Regions from separate parts of the Streptosporangium sp. CA-135522 genome, predicted to be linked through region 1. Evidence: riboswitches for the same ligand, from Rfam matches in the RefSeq annotation. Region 1 holds a riboswitch; the other holds the start of a gene.

Region 1 (6,969 bases):
GCAGCGGGACCGCGATGCTGGGGGTCGCGCTTAAAGAAGTCGAAGGGCTCCGGCGCATCCAGGTCAGGTCGGTGGGGGGTGACCGGCTGCGGATCGGGGTGAGCTGCGGGCCAGAGGCGGACGTCGCCAAACTCGTGGCGCGGCTGAACAAGGACGCGGTCGGCAAGGTTCGCAGGACGGTAGGCGACGAGGGGCTCGGGGCGGTCGTCCGGCTGCACGTCCGGCGCCGCTGACGGGTCCGCCGCTGACAGGTCCGCCGCCGGCGCGTCCGGGGCCGCCGGGTGTCGCCGTACGCCGAAGGCCAGTCCGGCGGCCAGGCACGCCAGCGGTAGGGCGGGCACCACGTAGCGGTGGTCGAAGGCCGCGATGAAGGGCGGCAGGGCCACCAGCACGGTCGCGGCGGCCCACGGCATCAGTACGGCGCCGCCGAGCCGACGCAGGCGCAGCAGGACGCCGGCGAGGCCGGTCAGCAGGATCGCGGCGACGAACGGGCCGCGCAGGAAGCCCTGCTCCTGGTAGGCGCGCAGCCAGCCGGCGTAGGGTTCGACGAGGGTGGGCGCGCCGGAGGCGCCCTGGTAGGCGAGGGTCAGCTCCTCGGCGGTCCTGCCCTGGGAGGCGGCTCCCTTGGGGAAGGGCTTGGCGGTGTCGGGGAAGACGTAGGCGCTCTGCGGCCCGGGGGTGGGGTAGACCCTGCGGGTCCAGTCGAAGACGTGGGCCACGTCGGTCAGGCCCGCCCGGAGGAAGTCCAGGGGTTGTGCCTTGATGGCCTGGACGGCGAAGTCTCCGGCGAGCTTGTCGCGCTGGGCCCAGGTTCCCTTGATCTTGTTGAGTGGTGAGGCGCCGTCCCAGATGTAGACCGGAGGCGGTTTGCGCTCGCTCACCGGGTCGACCGGGCAGAGCGCGGCCTCCGGCCCGGCGGGCTTGATCTTCGCGCAGTCGGCGAAGGTCATCGTGCGCGCCCACAGGAAGGCGTTGCCGCGGGTCAGCCCGTAGGTGCCGTACTCGGCTCCGAACCAGGCGGCGTAGGCGCCCAGGCCGATCGCGGCGGCCAGCGCGGTGGAGACGGCGGCCTTCCAGCCGGCGCGGCCGATCAGCAGGCAGACCAGCACGACGGCGATCAGGGGCAGCCCGATCGTGCGGGTGACGGTCGCCGCGGCCAGCAGGAACCCGGCGAGCAGCGCGGCCCATACCGGTGGCCGCCGTCGCCACAGCAGCAGCGTGATCGCCAGGACCGTGAGGAACTCCATCAGCAGGTCGGCCATCACGAGGTGTTCGAGCTGGATCTGGTGGACGTCCAGCAGCACCGGCAGGGCGGCGAGCGTCGCGCCCCATCCGGGCAGCCCGCCCCGGCGGCGCAGCAGGAGGTAGACGCAGGCGGCCGTGGTCAGCCCGAGCAGGTGCTGGAGCACGGTCACGGCCTGGACGCTGGACAGGGGCTGCAGCGTCCACAGGAACAGGGAGTAGCCCGAGGGGCGTGACTCCAGGGGGCGGGGGTCAAGCCCGGCGTTGAGGTAGACGAAGGAGTCGGCCCAGAACCACAGGGCGGGCCGGTAGCCGAGCACGGCCAGGGTTCTGAGCGCGGCGCCGGCGAGCAGGGCGGCCAGGAAGAGCCGGTGCGTGCGGAGGAAACGACTCGCCGGGCGTGCTCCCCCTGACACCGCTACCTCCCGAGTCTGCGCGACAAGGCCACCCAGCATAGGCGCGGGACCGGGGGATCCTGTACGAGATGGTGAAGCTCGTGCCGATTGGCCTTTTTGTGGAAGTGGCCGGAGGTCTCACGGAGAGGCCGGGGGCCGGGCAGGCCCCGGCCCCGTGACGTCAGCATTCGATGACGTTCACCGCCAGGCCGCCGCGGCTGGTCTCCTTGTACTTGTCGAGCATGTCGCGGCCGGTGTCGCGCATGGTCTTGATGGCCTTGTCCAGCGAGACGAAGTGGCGGCCGTCGCCGCGTAGCGCGATGCGGGCGGCGGCGATGGCCTTGATCGAGGCGACCGCGTTGCGCTCGATGCACGGGATCTGCACCAGGCCGCCGATCGGGTCGCAGGTCAGGCCGAGGTTGTGCTCGATGCCGATCTCGGCGGCGTTCTCCACCTGTTCCGGGGTGCCGCCCAGCACCTCGGTGAGCCCGGCGGCGGCCATCGAGCAGGCTGAGCCGACCTCGCCCTGGCAGCCGACCTCGGCGCCGGAGATGGAGGCGTTCTCCTTGAACAGCACGCCGACCGCGCCCGCGGTGAGCAGGAAGCGGATCACCCCGTCGTCGTCGGATTTGGGGGTGAACCGGTCGTAGTAGGTGAGCACGGCCGGGACGATGCCGGCGGCGCCGTTGGTCGGGGCGGTGACGATCCGGCCGCCCGCCGCGTTCTCCTCGTTCACGGCGAGGGCGAACAGCGAGACCCAGTCCATGGTCTGCAGCGGGTCCTTCTCGGGGGACTCGCTCTGCAGCCGCCGGTGTAGCTGGTTGGCCCGGCGCCGGACCTTCAGCCCGCCGGGCAGCACGCCCTCCTTGGCGATGCCGCGCTGGACGCACTCGGTCATGACCCGCCACAGGTTCAGCAGTTGGTCGCGGATCTCCCGCTCCGAGCGGCCGAAGGCCTTCTCGTTCTCCAGCATCAGCCCGGAGATCGACAGGCCGGTCTCGGCGCAGTGGGCGAGCAGTTCGGCGGCCGTGGTGAAGGGGTACGGCAGGGCGGTGTCGTCCGGTTTGATCCGGTCGGCGCCGGTGGCGCTCTCGTCGACGACGAAGCCGCCGCCCACCGAGTAGTAGACCTTCTCGCGCAGCGGTTCTCCGGTTTCGGAGAAGGCGGAAAAGCGCATGCCGTTGGGGTGGTGCGGCAGCGAGATCTTGCGTTCGAAGATCAGGTGCTCGCCGATCACGAAGGGGATCTCGCGGGAGCCGTACAGGGAGATCGTCCCGGAGGAGCGCATGGCGGCCAGCCGGTCGTCGACGGTTTCGACGTCGACGAGCTCGGGTTTCTCACCCGACAGGCCGAGGAGGACGGCCTTGTCGCTGCCGTGGCCCTTGCCGGTCAGCCCGAGCGAGCCGTAGAGGATCACCTCGACCCTGGCGGTCTTCTCCAGGAGCCCGTCCTGGTCGAGGCCGCGGGCGAACTTGTGCGCGGCGGCCATCGGCCCGCCGGTGTGCGAGCTGGACGGTCCGATGCCGATCTTGAAGAGATCGAAGACGCTGATCGCCATTGATCTGATCCCTGCCTTCACATCGCCGTGATCATGCGCGCCGGGTGACGCACATGATCACGGCGCAAGAGGAGAAATCTCAGGACTCGCCTGAGGTGAGTGCGGTGTACTCCTCGGCGGACAGCAGGTCGTCGGCGTCGCCCTCAAGACGGACGCGGAACAGCCAGCCCTCACCGTAGGAGTCACTGTTGACCAGGGAGGGGTCGTCCACGACCGCCTGGTTGACCTCGACGATCTCCCCGCCCACCGGGGCGAAGATGTCGCTCACCGACTTGGTCGACTCGACCTCGCCGACAGCGTCGCCGGCGGCGACCGTCGAGCCGACCTCGGGGACCTGCACGTAGACCACGTCACCCAGCGCTTCGGCGGCGTAGGCGGTGATGCCCACGGTGAGGGTCAGGCCGTCGTCGATGCCGGACACCCACTCGTGTTCCTTGGTGTACTGCAGGTCATCGGGAATGCTGCTCACTTTTTCCTCCTGTAGAAAGGCAGTTCAACGACATCGACCGGCTCGCGACTGCCCCGGATGTCCACGGCCAGGCCGATGGACGGGCCGTTGTCCACGTAGGCCATGGCGATGGGCTTGCCCAGTGACTGGGACGGCGCTCCGCTGGTGACCACTCCGGCGACGGCTCCGTCGCCGGAGACCACCGGGTATCCGTGCCGGGGCACCCTGCGGCCTGTCGCGACCAGTCCGACCAGACGACGGGTCGGCGGGACGTCCTTGAGCGGTTCGAGGGCGGCCCGGCCGACGAAGTCGCCCGGCTTGTCAAACCTCACCACACGGCCGAGCCCCGCGTCGAACGGGGTGAGGTCGGCCGACAGCTCGTTGCCGTACAGCGGCATGCCCGCCTCCAGGCGGAGGGTGTCGCGCGCGGACAGGCCGGCCGGGATCAGCCCGTGGGGCTCGCCCGCCTCGGTGAGCGCGGCCCAGAGCGGCTCGGCGTCGTCGGCCGCGATGAACAGCTCGAATCCGTCCTCGCCGGTGTATCCGGTGCGGGCGATGAGGGCCTTGCGGCCGGCCACGGTGGCGGGCAGGCCCGCGTAGTACTTCAGCCCGTCGAGGTCGGCGTCGGTGATCTCGCCGAGGATGGCGCGCGAGCGCGGGCCCTGGACCGCGATCAGCGCGTACTGCTCGGAGCGGTCTTCGACCACGGCGTCGAACGCCTTGGCGCGCTCGACGAGCTCGGCGGCGACCCTCGGGTAGTTGGAGGCGTTGGCGACGACCATGAACTCCTCGTCCGCCAGGCGGTAGACGATCAGGTCGTCCAGCACGCCGCCCGACGGGTCGACGATCATCGTGTAGCGGGCGCGGCCGGGGTCGAGGGCGGAGATGTAGCCCACCAGCGCGTAATCCAGGGCCTCGCCGGCCTGGGGGCCGGTCACGAAGATCTCGCCCATGTGGGACAGGTCGAACAGGCCCGCAGCCTGGCGGACCGCGTTGTGCTCGGTGGACTCGCTGCCGTAGCGGAGCGGCATCAGCCAGCCCGCGAAGTCGGTCAGCGTCGCGCCGAGGGCCTCGTGGACGCCGCGCAGCGGCGTAGGTCGGGACATGTTCGCACCTCAGGCAGGGGACAGATGAGATCATCCTCCCCCTCTGTCATCGATGCCTGAGAGCTTCGCCCGATTTTTGCCGGACTTTCACCTTCGGCGAGGCCATCAGGCCTGCTTTCCAGAGGCCACCTACCCGTACGGTCCTTTGCCTTGAGAGGTTCGCGGGGAGGGCTTGCTCCTTCAGGGGTCCTGGCCTGGATGTCAGGACGCTCTCCCGCACGGGATTCATCGGTGTCACGGCAAGCCTAACCGCCTGCACCGGCCGAGCGAAATCCCCGGGCGGCGGGTTGTCGCCGTTCGGAGACCGTCGTGCCGTTCAGGGGCGGCCGTGCCGTACCAGTTCTTCGAACAGCAGGCTCTCGTCGTCGGCTTCGGGATGCCACTGGACCGCGACGGCGAACGGGTGGTCGGCCAGCTCCACGGCCTCGATCGTGCCGTCCTCGGCGTGGGCGGTCACGGTCAGGCCCGACCCCAGCCGGTCGGCGGCCTGGTGGTGGTAGTGGGCCACGTCGACGGCCTCGGCGCCGAGAGCCTTGGCGATACGGCTGCCGGGGGTCAGCCGTACCGGCATCCGGCCGAAGTCACCGGGCGCCGGGGCGTGCCCGGTGTGGCCGACCGTGTCGGGCAGGTGCTGGTGGAGGCTGCCGCCGAGGGCGACGTTGAGCACCTGCAGGCCCCGGCAGACTCCCAGGAACGGGATGCCCCGTTCCAGGACCTCTCGCAACAGCCCGAACTCGGCGTCGTCGCGGAACTCGCGGACGTAGCCGGTCCGCTCGTGCGGGGCCTGGCCGTACCGTGCCGGGCCGATGTCTCCGCCGCCGGCCAGGATCAGCCCGTCCAGGCGTCCGGCGAGCGCGGCGGGGTCGCCCGCCGGAGGCAGGATCACCGGTTGCCCGCCCGCGCGGACCACGTGGTCGACGTAGTTGTACGGCAGGAGCGCGGTGGTCATCTCCCAGACGGTGAACTTCGCGGGCTCGACGTAGCAGGTGATGCCGATGACGGGACGGGACATGATCTCTTTCTCGCCGGGTGCCGGGACGTGTGGTGACATAGGTATCTGCCCGCGTCCCGGCACGTTATCGAGGACGGACGGTATGGGGTGGGCAAATCTCCCCAAACCGGTCACGGCTGGTTACAGGGGCGTGACGTAGGCGCCGGAGATGCCGCCGTCCACCAGGAACTCCGACCCGGTGATGAAGCTCGCGTCGTCCGAGGCCAGGAAGGCCACCGCGGCGGCGATCTCGGAGGCCTCGGCGAACCGGCCGACCGGGATGTGCACCAGGCGGCGCTGTGCCCGCTCGGGGTCCTTGGCGAACAATTCCTGCAGCAGCGGCGTGTTGACCGGTCCGGGACAGAGCGCGTTGACCCGGATGCCCTCGCGGGCGAACTGCACGCCGAGCTCGCGGGACATAGCCAGCACCCCGCCCTTGGAGGCGGTGTAGGAGATCTGGCTGGTGGCCGAGCCCATCACCGCCACGAAGGACGCGGTGTTGATGATCGATCCCTTGCCCTGGCGCTGCATGTAGGGGATGGCGTGCTTGCAGCACAGGTAGACCGAGGTGAGGTTGACCTCCTGGACCCTGCGCCAGGCGTCGATGCCGGTCTCCAGGATCGAGTCGTCCTCCGGCGGTGAGATGCCCGCGTTGTTGAACGAGATGTCCACGCTGCCGTAGGTGTCGAACGCGGTCTGGTACATCCGGGCGACGTCGGCCTCGCTGGTGACGTCGGTCTTGACGAACAGGCCGCCCACCTCGGCCGCGGCCGCCGACCCGCTCGCCTCGTCCAGGTCCACGCATACGACGCGGGCGCCTTCCTGGGCGAACCGGCGCGCGGTGGCCAGGCCGATACCGCTGCCCGCGCCGGTGATGACGGCGACCCGGTCCTGCAAACGCTGCATGGCTGTCAATCCTCCGAAATGAAGACGTTCTTGGTCTCGGTGAACGCGGACAGGGCGTCCGGGCCCAGTTCCCGGCCGAGGCCGGACTGTTTGAAGCCGCCGAACGGGGTCCAGTAGCGGACGCTCGAATGGGAGTTCACGCTGAGGTTGCCCGCCTCGACCGCGCGGGCCACCCGTAGCGCGCGGCCGACGTCCCGGGTCCAGATGGATCCGCTGAGGCCGTATCGGGTGTCGTTGGCGATCCGCACGGCGTCAGCCTCGTCGTCGAACGGGACCACCGACACCACCGGCCCGAAGATCTCCTCGGTGAACGCCGGGTCGGT
Region 2 (6,969 bases), 2.3 Mb from region 1:
CTGGAGTTCGGCATCGTCATCGTCGACGACCAGGGCCGGGTGGAGCGCTTCCTGGAGAAGCCCACCTGGGGGCAGGTCTTCTCCGACACCGTCAACACCGGCATCTACGTGATGGAGCCGGAGGTCCTCGACGAGATCGCCCTCGGAGAGCCGGTCGACTGGTCGGCCGACGTCTTCCCGCGCCTGCTGGCGCGCGGCGCTCCACTGTACGGCTACGTCGCCGACGGCTACTGGGAGGACGTCGGCACCCACGAGAGCTATCTCAAGGCCCAGGCCGACGTGCTTTCCGGCCGGGTCAGGGTGGATACCGACGCCTTCGAGGTCTCCCCGGGCGTCTGGGTGGCCGAGGGCGCCTCGGTCGACCCCGACGCCGTGCTCAAGGGCCCGCTCTACATCGGCGACTACGCCAAGGTCGAGGCGGGCGCCGAGCTGCGCGAATACACCGTCCTGGGCAGCAACGTCGTGGTCCGCGAGGGCGCCTTCCTGCACCGCGCGGTGGTCCACGACAACGTCTACGTCGGCCCCAGCGCCCATCTGCGCGGCTGCGTCATCGGCAAGAACACCGACCTGATGACCGGCGTCAGGATCGAGGAGAGCGCCGTCGTCGGCGACGAGTGCATCATCGAGGCCGAGGCGTACGTCTCCTCCGGGGTCAAGGTCTACCCCTTCAAGACCATCGAGGCGGGGGCGGTGGTCAACACCAGCGTGATCTGGGAGCCGCGCGGCCAGCGTAACCTCTTCGGCCCGCGCGGAGTGTCCGGCCTGGTCAACGTCGAGATCACCCCCGAGCTGTGCGTACGGCTGGCCAGCGCCTACGCCACCACGCTCAAGAAGGGCGCCTCGGTCATCACCTCCCGTGACTCCTCGCGCGCCGCGCGGGCGCTGAAACGGGCCGTGATCAGCGCCCTGACCGCCAGCGCGATCAACGTCCTGGACCTGGAGGCGGCCCCGCTACCGGTGTCCCGCTTCCACACCGCCAGGGAGAACGCCGTCGGCGGCATCGCGCTGCGCACCACCCCGGGAGACCCGCAGAGCGTGGACATCGTCTTCATGGACGAGCACGGCGCCGACCTGTCCCAGGCGGCCCAGCGCAAGCTGGAGCGGGTCTTCTCCCGGCAGGAGTTCCGCCGGGCCTTCCCCGGGGAGATCGCCGAGCTCAGCTTCCCCGCTCGGGCGGTCGAGGACTACACCCACGAGCTGTTGCGCTGCGTCGACATGACGGGGGTCCGCGACGCCGACATGAAGGTCGTGGTGGACTGCGCGGGCGGCACCTCCTCGCTGGTGCTGCCCAGCCTCCTAGGCCGGGTCGGGGTGGACGTGCTCACCGTGAACAACCGGCTGGACGACGCCTCGCCCACCGAGACCCTCGCCGAGCGCCGCCGCGACCTGCAGCGCCTTTCGGAGCTCGTCAGCTCCGCCAGGGCGGCCTTCGGGGTGCGGTTCGACCCGGTGGGGGAGCGGGTCGCCCTGGTGGACGAGATGGGCCAGCTGATCAGCGAGGAGCGCGCCCTGCTGGTGGTGCTGGACCTGGTCGCGGCCGAACGGTGCGGCGGCCGGGTGGCGCTGCCGGTCACCACCACCCGGGTGGCCGAGCAGGTCTGCCGCTTCCACGGGGTGCAGGTCGAGTGGACCTCCACCGCGACGGACGCGCTCACCACCTCCGTCCGGGGCCAGGACATGATCTTCGCGGCGGACGGGCGGGGCGGCTTCATCGTGCCCGAGTTCGGCCCCACGGTGGACGGCCTGGCGGTCTTCCTGCGCCTGCTCGGCCTGGTCGCCAGGACACGGCTGTCGCTCAGCCAGATCGACGCCAGGATCCCCGAGGCCAGGCTGCTGCGCCGTACCGTTCCGACACCGTGGGCGGCCAAAGGGGTGGTGATGCGCTCGGTGATCGAAGCCGCCGAGCGCTACCGCATCGACACCACCGACGGCGTGCGGGTGGTGGCCGAGGACGGCAGCTGGGCGCTGGTGCTGCCCGATCCGGCCGAGGCCGTCACCCACCTGTGGGCCGAGGGAGGCGACGTGGACTCCGCGCAGAGCCTGCTGGAGCACTGGGCGCGGGTCGTGGAGGAGGCGGCGGGCACGTGACCGGACGGGGCGCGCCGGCCGGATCACGTGCGACGAACCCAGCGCGGCGGCATGGACCGGGGGCACCGCCCGCCTGTAACTTTGTCACCGACCGAACCCGCGGTCGAGCGTCTGCCTTGATCTTTGCTTCTCAACGGTGTATGTTGCGGCATTCGCAGTCTGAGAAAATACTTGAGAAGCGAAGAAGCGAGGCGCGCATCCCTGAGTACCGTTGCCGCGTCTTCGCGGTAGGAGGCCGAGCCGATCGATGCCGAGCGTCTACTGCACGCAGTGCGGTCATGCCAACCCTGAGGATGCCCGTTTCTGTTCACGATGCGGGTCGCCGCTGACCAGGTCCGCCGACACACCCGGAGACAGCACGTCCACGATCTCCCTCTCCGGGATCGAGGCCTACGAGGCGGAGACCGGGGAGACGCTTCTCGCCGAGCGGCAAGCCGTCGAGCAACTGCCTCCGGGCGCCGCCCTGCTGGTCGCCATGCGCGGTCCCAACGCCGGCAGCCGCTTCCTGCTGGACAGCGATCTGACCACCGTGGGTCGTCATCCCGAGAGCGACATCTTCCTTGACGACATCACCGTCTCGCGCCGTCACGTGGAGTTCTATCGGCGCGGCGGCGGCGTCTTCACCGTCCGGGACGTCGGCAGCCTGAACGGCACCTACGTCAACCGAGAGCGGATCGAGGAGGTCCCGCTGTACGGCGGGGACGAGGTTCAGATCGGCAAGTTCCGTCTGGTCTTCCTCACCCGTGGCGCCGCTGGAGGATGATGAGCTCGCAGGCCGCTCGTGCACACATGAGCATCGGGGAGGTGCTCGCTCTCCTGCAGGGCGAGTTCCCCGACGTCAGCATCTCCAAGATTCGTTTCCTGGAGGGCGAGGGGTTGATCGAGCCGGAGCGCAGTCCCTCCGGATATCGAAAATTCACCTACGCCGACGTCGAGCGGCTCCGCTACATCCTCAGCGAGCAGCGTGACCGCTACCTGCCGCTGCGCGTGATCAAGGATCACCTCGAGGCGGCCGACCGCGAGGAGCGGCCGGTCGCGCGCCCGCGGGCGGTCCCCGACGACGCGCCCGCCGAGGTCCGCCTCACCCGTGAGGAGTTGCTCGCCGCCGCCGAGCTCAGCGAGGAGGCCCTCGCCGAGCTCGAGGACTATGGCCTGCTGGCCGCGGTGGCCCGCTACTACGACGCCGAGGCCCTGGCCGTGGCCCGCAGCGTCGGTGCCCTGACCGTCTTCGGGCTGCACGCCCGTCATCTGCGAGCGGTCAAGGCCGCGGCCGAGCGGGAGGCCGGGCTCGTGGAGCAGGCCATCGCCCCGCTGCTGCGCCGTCGCGGGCCCGGTGCCATCGACCAGGCCGACGAGACGGCCAGGGAGATCTCCGGCCTCCTGCTGGAATTGCACGCCTCGCTGCTGCGTTCCGGCGTTCGTGGGGTCCTGGGCCGGTGACAACCTGACCAGGCACTCGTACCCCCACGAGTGTTACGTTGAACAAACCGGTCGGAATCCAGCGAAGACGGAGCAGCCCGTGTTGCAGATGGAGGTCGTGGGCGTTCGGGTTGAGATGCCCTCCAACCAGCCAATTGTCCTGCTGAAGGAGGCACAAGGGGAGCGTTATCTGCCGATTTGGATCGGCATGACGGAGGCGACGGCGATCGCCATGGCGCAGGCCGAGGAGCCGCCGCCGCGGCCGCTCACTCATGACCTGTTTCGCGACGTGCTCGACGCGCTCGGCGTTCGGCTGAGCACGGTCAACATCGTCGCGCTCCGTGATGGGATCTTCTTCGCCGATCTCGTGTTCTCCAACGGGGTCGAGGTGAGTGCGCGTCCCTCGGACTCGATCGCCTTGGCGCTTCGCACCGGCGCGCGTATCTTCGCCAGTGAGGACGTGGTCCGGGAGGCAGGGGTGATCATTCCCGACGACCAGGAGGACGAGGTGGAGAAGTTCAGGGAGTTCCTTGACACAATCACGCCCGAGGACTTCGGTCGCGCAGGGTAGGAATTTCGGTGCATTTACGCTTCACGACGCGCCGCGTGGGGTCGTTGACTGAGCTTGGCCCCAGTCCTACGGTGCAAGTGAAACCCGCGGTCGTGCGCAAACCCCCAGATCAGGCCGCGGGATGAGAGAAAGCCGGAGGTCCGCGTGGCGGTCAGCAGCGGCGAGGGTAGAAACGCCGATCAGGATGACCCGGAACGGCGCCAGTCGGCACGTCAGCGCGCGGGTGAAGAGGGTCTGCTATTCGACGGGCAACCGGTGAAACCGCCCGCCGACATCGGATATCGAGGACCCACCGCTTGTGCGGCGGCCGATATCACCTACCGGCAGTTGGACTACTGGGCGCGCACCGGACTGGTCGAGCCCACGGTGCGGGCGGCTCACGGCTCGGGTTCCCAGCGGCTGTACGGCTTCCGCGACATTCTGGTGCTCAAAGTCGTCAAACGACTGCTCGACACCGGCGTCTCCCTCCAGCAGATCCGCATCGCCGTACAGCACCTGCGTGACCGCGGCGTCCACGATCTCGCCCAGATCACGCTGATGAGCGACGGGGTGAGCGTCTACGAGTGCACCTCGCCCGACGAGGTCATCGACCTGCTCCAGGGTGGGCAGGGCGTCTTCGGCATCGCGCTCGGCCGGGTCTGGCAGGAGGTGGAGGGCTCTCTCGCGGATCTTCCCGGCGAGCGCGCGGAGTCCGCCCAGGGCCCTTTAGACGATCACCACGCCGATGAGTTGGCCCGTCGTCGCAGGGCTCGCCGCACGGGGTAAAGTTGTTCTCGCTGCTGACCCTGTGCGGGAGAGACCCCGACACGATCGGGGCGCCGAAGGAGCAACCTCCCCGGAATCTCTCAGGCACCCGGTACCGCACGGACGAGGCGACTCTGGAAAGCAGGTGCGTCCGCCAGGCGCATCTCACCGACGGTGAAAACCTCCCCGCCAGGAGAGGTGAAGCTCTCAGGTCGAGATGACAGAGGGGGAGATCCGGCATACGCCCGCGCCCAGCGCCGGTCTCCACCGCCTCGGGAGGCTTTCCATGACCGACCTGTCACCGCTCAGCGAGCTCAACTCCCCGCCGTTCGCCACCCGTCACATCGGGCCCGCGGACGCCGACCAGACCCGCATGCTGGAGGCGGTCGGATTCGCCTCCACCGCCGACCTCGTCGCGGTGACCGTGCCGGAGGCGATCCGGGCCAAGGACCGGCTCCAGCTCCCCCCGGCGGCGAGCGAGACCGAAGCCCTCGCCGAGATGCGCGCCCTGGCCGCGCGCAACAGCGTGCTGACCTCGATGATCGGCCTGGGCTACCACGACACGATCACCCCGGGCGTGATCCGCCGTAACCTCCTGGAGAATCCGGGCTGGTACACCGCCTACACGCCCTACCAGCCGGAGATCTCCCAGGGCCGGCTGGAAGCACTGATCAACTTCCAGACGGTCATCTCCGACCTGACCGCGCTCGACGTCGCCGGCGCCTCCCTGCTGGACGAGGCCACCGCCGCCGCCGAGGCGATGACCCTGGCCCTGCGGGCCGGCCGGGCCAAGACCAAGGTGTTCGTGGTGGACACCGACGCGCTGCCGCAGACCAAGGCCGTGCTGCGCACCAGGGCCGAGCCGCTCGGCATCGAGCTGGTCGAGAGCGACTTCACCGCCGAGCTTCCCGAGTGTTTCGGCGTGCTCGTGCAGTACCCGGGCGCCAGCGGCCGGGTCAGGGACTTCCGCTCCATCGCCGACGCCGCCCACGCTCGCGGCGCCCAGGTGGTCGCCGCCGCCGACCTGCTCGCCCTCACCCTGCTCGCCGCGCCCGGCGAGCTCGGCGCCGACATCGCGATCGGCTCCTCCCAGCGCTTCGGCGTCCCGCTGGGCTTCGGCGGCCCGCACGCGGCCTACATGGCCGTCCGCGACGGCCTGCAGCGGCAGATGCCCGGCCGTCTGGTGGGCGTCTCCCAGGACGCCGACCAGCGTCCCGCCTACCGGCTGGCGCTGCAGACCCGCGAGCAGCACATCCGGCGCGAGAAGGCGACCAGTAACATCTGCACCGCGCAGGTCCTCCTCGCGGTGATCGCGGGCATGTACGCCGTATACCACGGGCCCGAGGGGCTGCGCCGGATCGGCCAGCGCGTCCACCGGCACGCGGTCGTGCTCGCCGAGGGCCTGCGCCACGGCGGCGTCGAGGTCGTGCACGACACCTTCTTCGACACCGTGCTCGCCCGCGTGCCCGGCCGTGCGGCCCAGGTCGTCGCCGTGGCCCGTGACAACGGGGTCAACCTGCGCCTGGTCGACGCCGACCACGTCGGTGTCACCTGTGACGAGAAGACCGAGCTCATCCACCTGGAGCAGGTCCTGGCCGCCTTCGAGGTCAGCGGCGCGGTCCTGACCGACCTGGACGCCGCCGCGCACGACGCGCTGCCCGCCGCCCTGGCGCGGGTCAGCGACTACCTGACCCACCCGGTCTTCCACAGCCACCGCTCCGAGACGGCCATGCTGCGCTACCTGCGCAAGCTCCAGGACAAGGACATCGCGCTCGACCGGTCGATGATCCCGCTGGGCTCCTGCACCATGAAGCTCAACGCGACCACCGAGATGGAGCCGATCACCTGGCCGGAGTTCGCCGGGCTGCACCCCTACGCCCCGGAGGACCAGGCGGCGGGCTACATCGAGCTGATCAAGGAGCTGGAGGGCTGGCTGGCCGAGGTGACCGGCTACGACGCCGTGTCGATCCAGCCCAACGCCGGCTCCCAGGGCGAGTTCGCCGGTCTGCTGGCGATCCGCGCCTACCACCGGGCGCGCGGTGAGTCGGGCCGCGACGTCTGCCTGATCCCGTCCTCCGCGCACGGCACCAACGCCGCCAGCGCCGTCATGGCGGGGATGCGCGTCACCGTGGTCGCCTGCGACGACA

Evidence for each region. Region 1 has a riboswitch for glycine ahead of gcvT (glycine cleavage system aminomethyltransferase GcvT). Riboswitches for the same ligand answer to the same signal wherever they lie in the genome.
Region 2: another riboswitch for glycine. It lies ahead of gcvP (aminomethyl-transferring glycine dehydrogenase); the one in region 1 lies ahead of gcvT (glycine cleavage system aminomethyltransferase GcvT).

The regions. Positions count from the first base shown of each region.
Region 1 is NZ_CP192026.1:2,011,441-2,018,409, forward strand. It holds gene ACQPYK_RS09735 (hypothetical protein) at 1-1,658, opposite strand, end outside; gene ACQPYK_RS09740 (L-serine ammonia-lyase) at 1,819-3,195, opposite strand; gene gcvH (glycine cleavage system protein GcvH) at 3,275-3,664, opposite strand; gene gcvT (glycine cleavage system aminomethyltransferase GcvT) at 3,661-4,749, opposite strand; glycine riboswitch at 4,783-4,877, opposite strand; glycine riboswitch at 4,878-4,976, opposite strand; gene ACQPYK_RS09755 (gamma-glutamyl-gamma-aminobutyrate hydrolase family protein) at 5,066-5,761, opposite strand; gene ACQPYK_RS09760 (3-oxoacyl-ACP reductase) at 5,882-6,646, opposite strand; gene ACQPYK_RS09765 (aldehyde dehydrogenase family protein) at 6,652-6,969, opposite strand, start outside.
Region 2 is NZ_CP192026.1:4,307,339-4,314,307, forward strand. It holds gene ACQPYK_RS19925 (sugar phosphate nucleotidyltransferase) at 1-2,088, shown strand, start outside; gene ACQPYK_RS19930 (FHA domain-containing protein) at 2,336-2,851, shown strand; gene ftsR (transcriptional regulator FtsR) at 2,878-3,528, shown strand; gene ACQPYK_RS19940 (bifunctional nuclease family protein) at 3,608-4,078, shown strand; gene ACQPYK_RS19945 (MerR family transcriptional regulator) at 4,223-4,843, shown strand; glycine riboswitch at 4,859-4,950, shown strand; gene gcvP (aminomethyl-transferring glycine dehydrogenase) at 5,109-6,969, shown strand, end outside.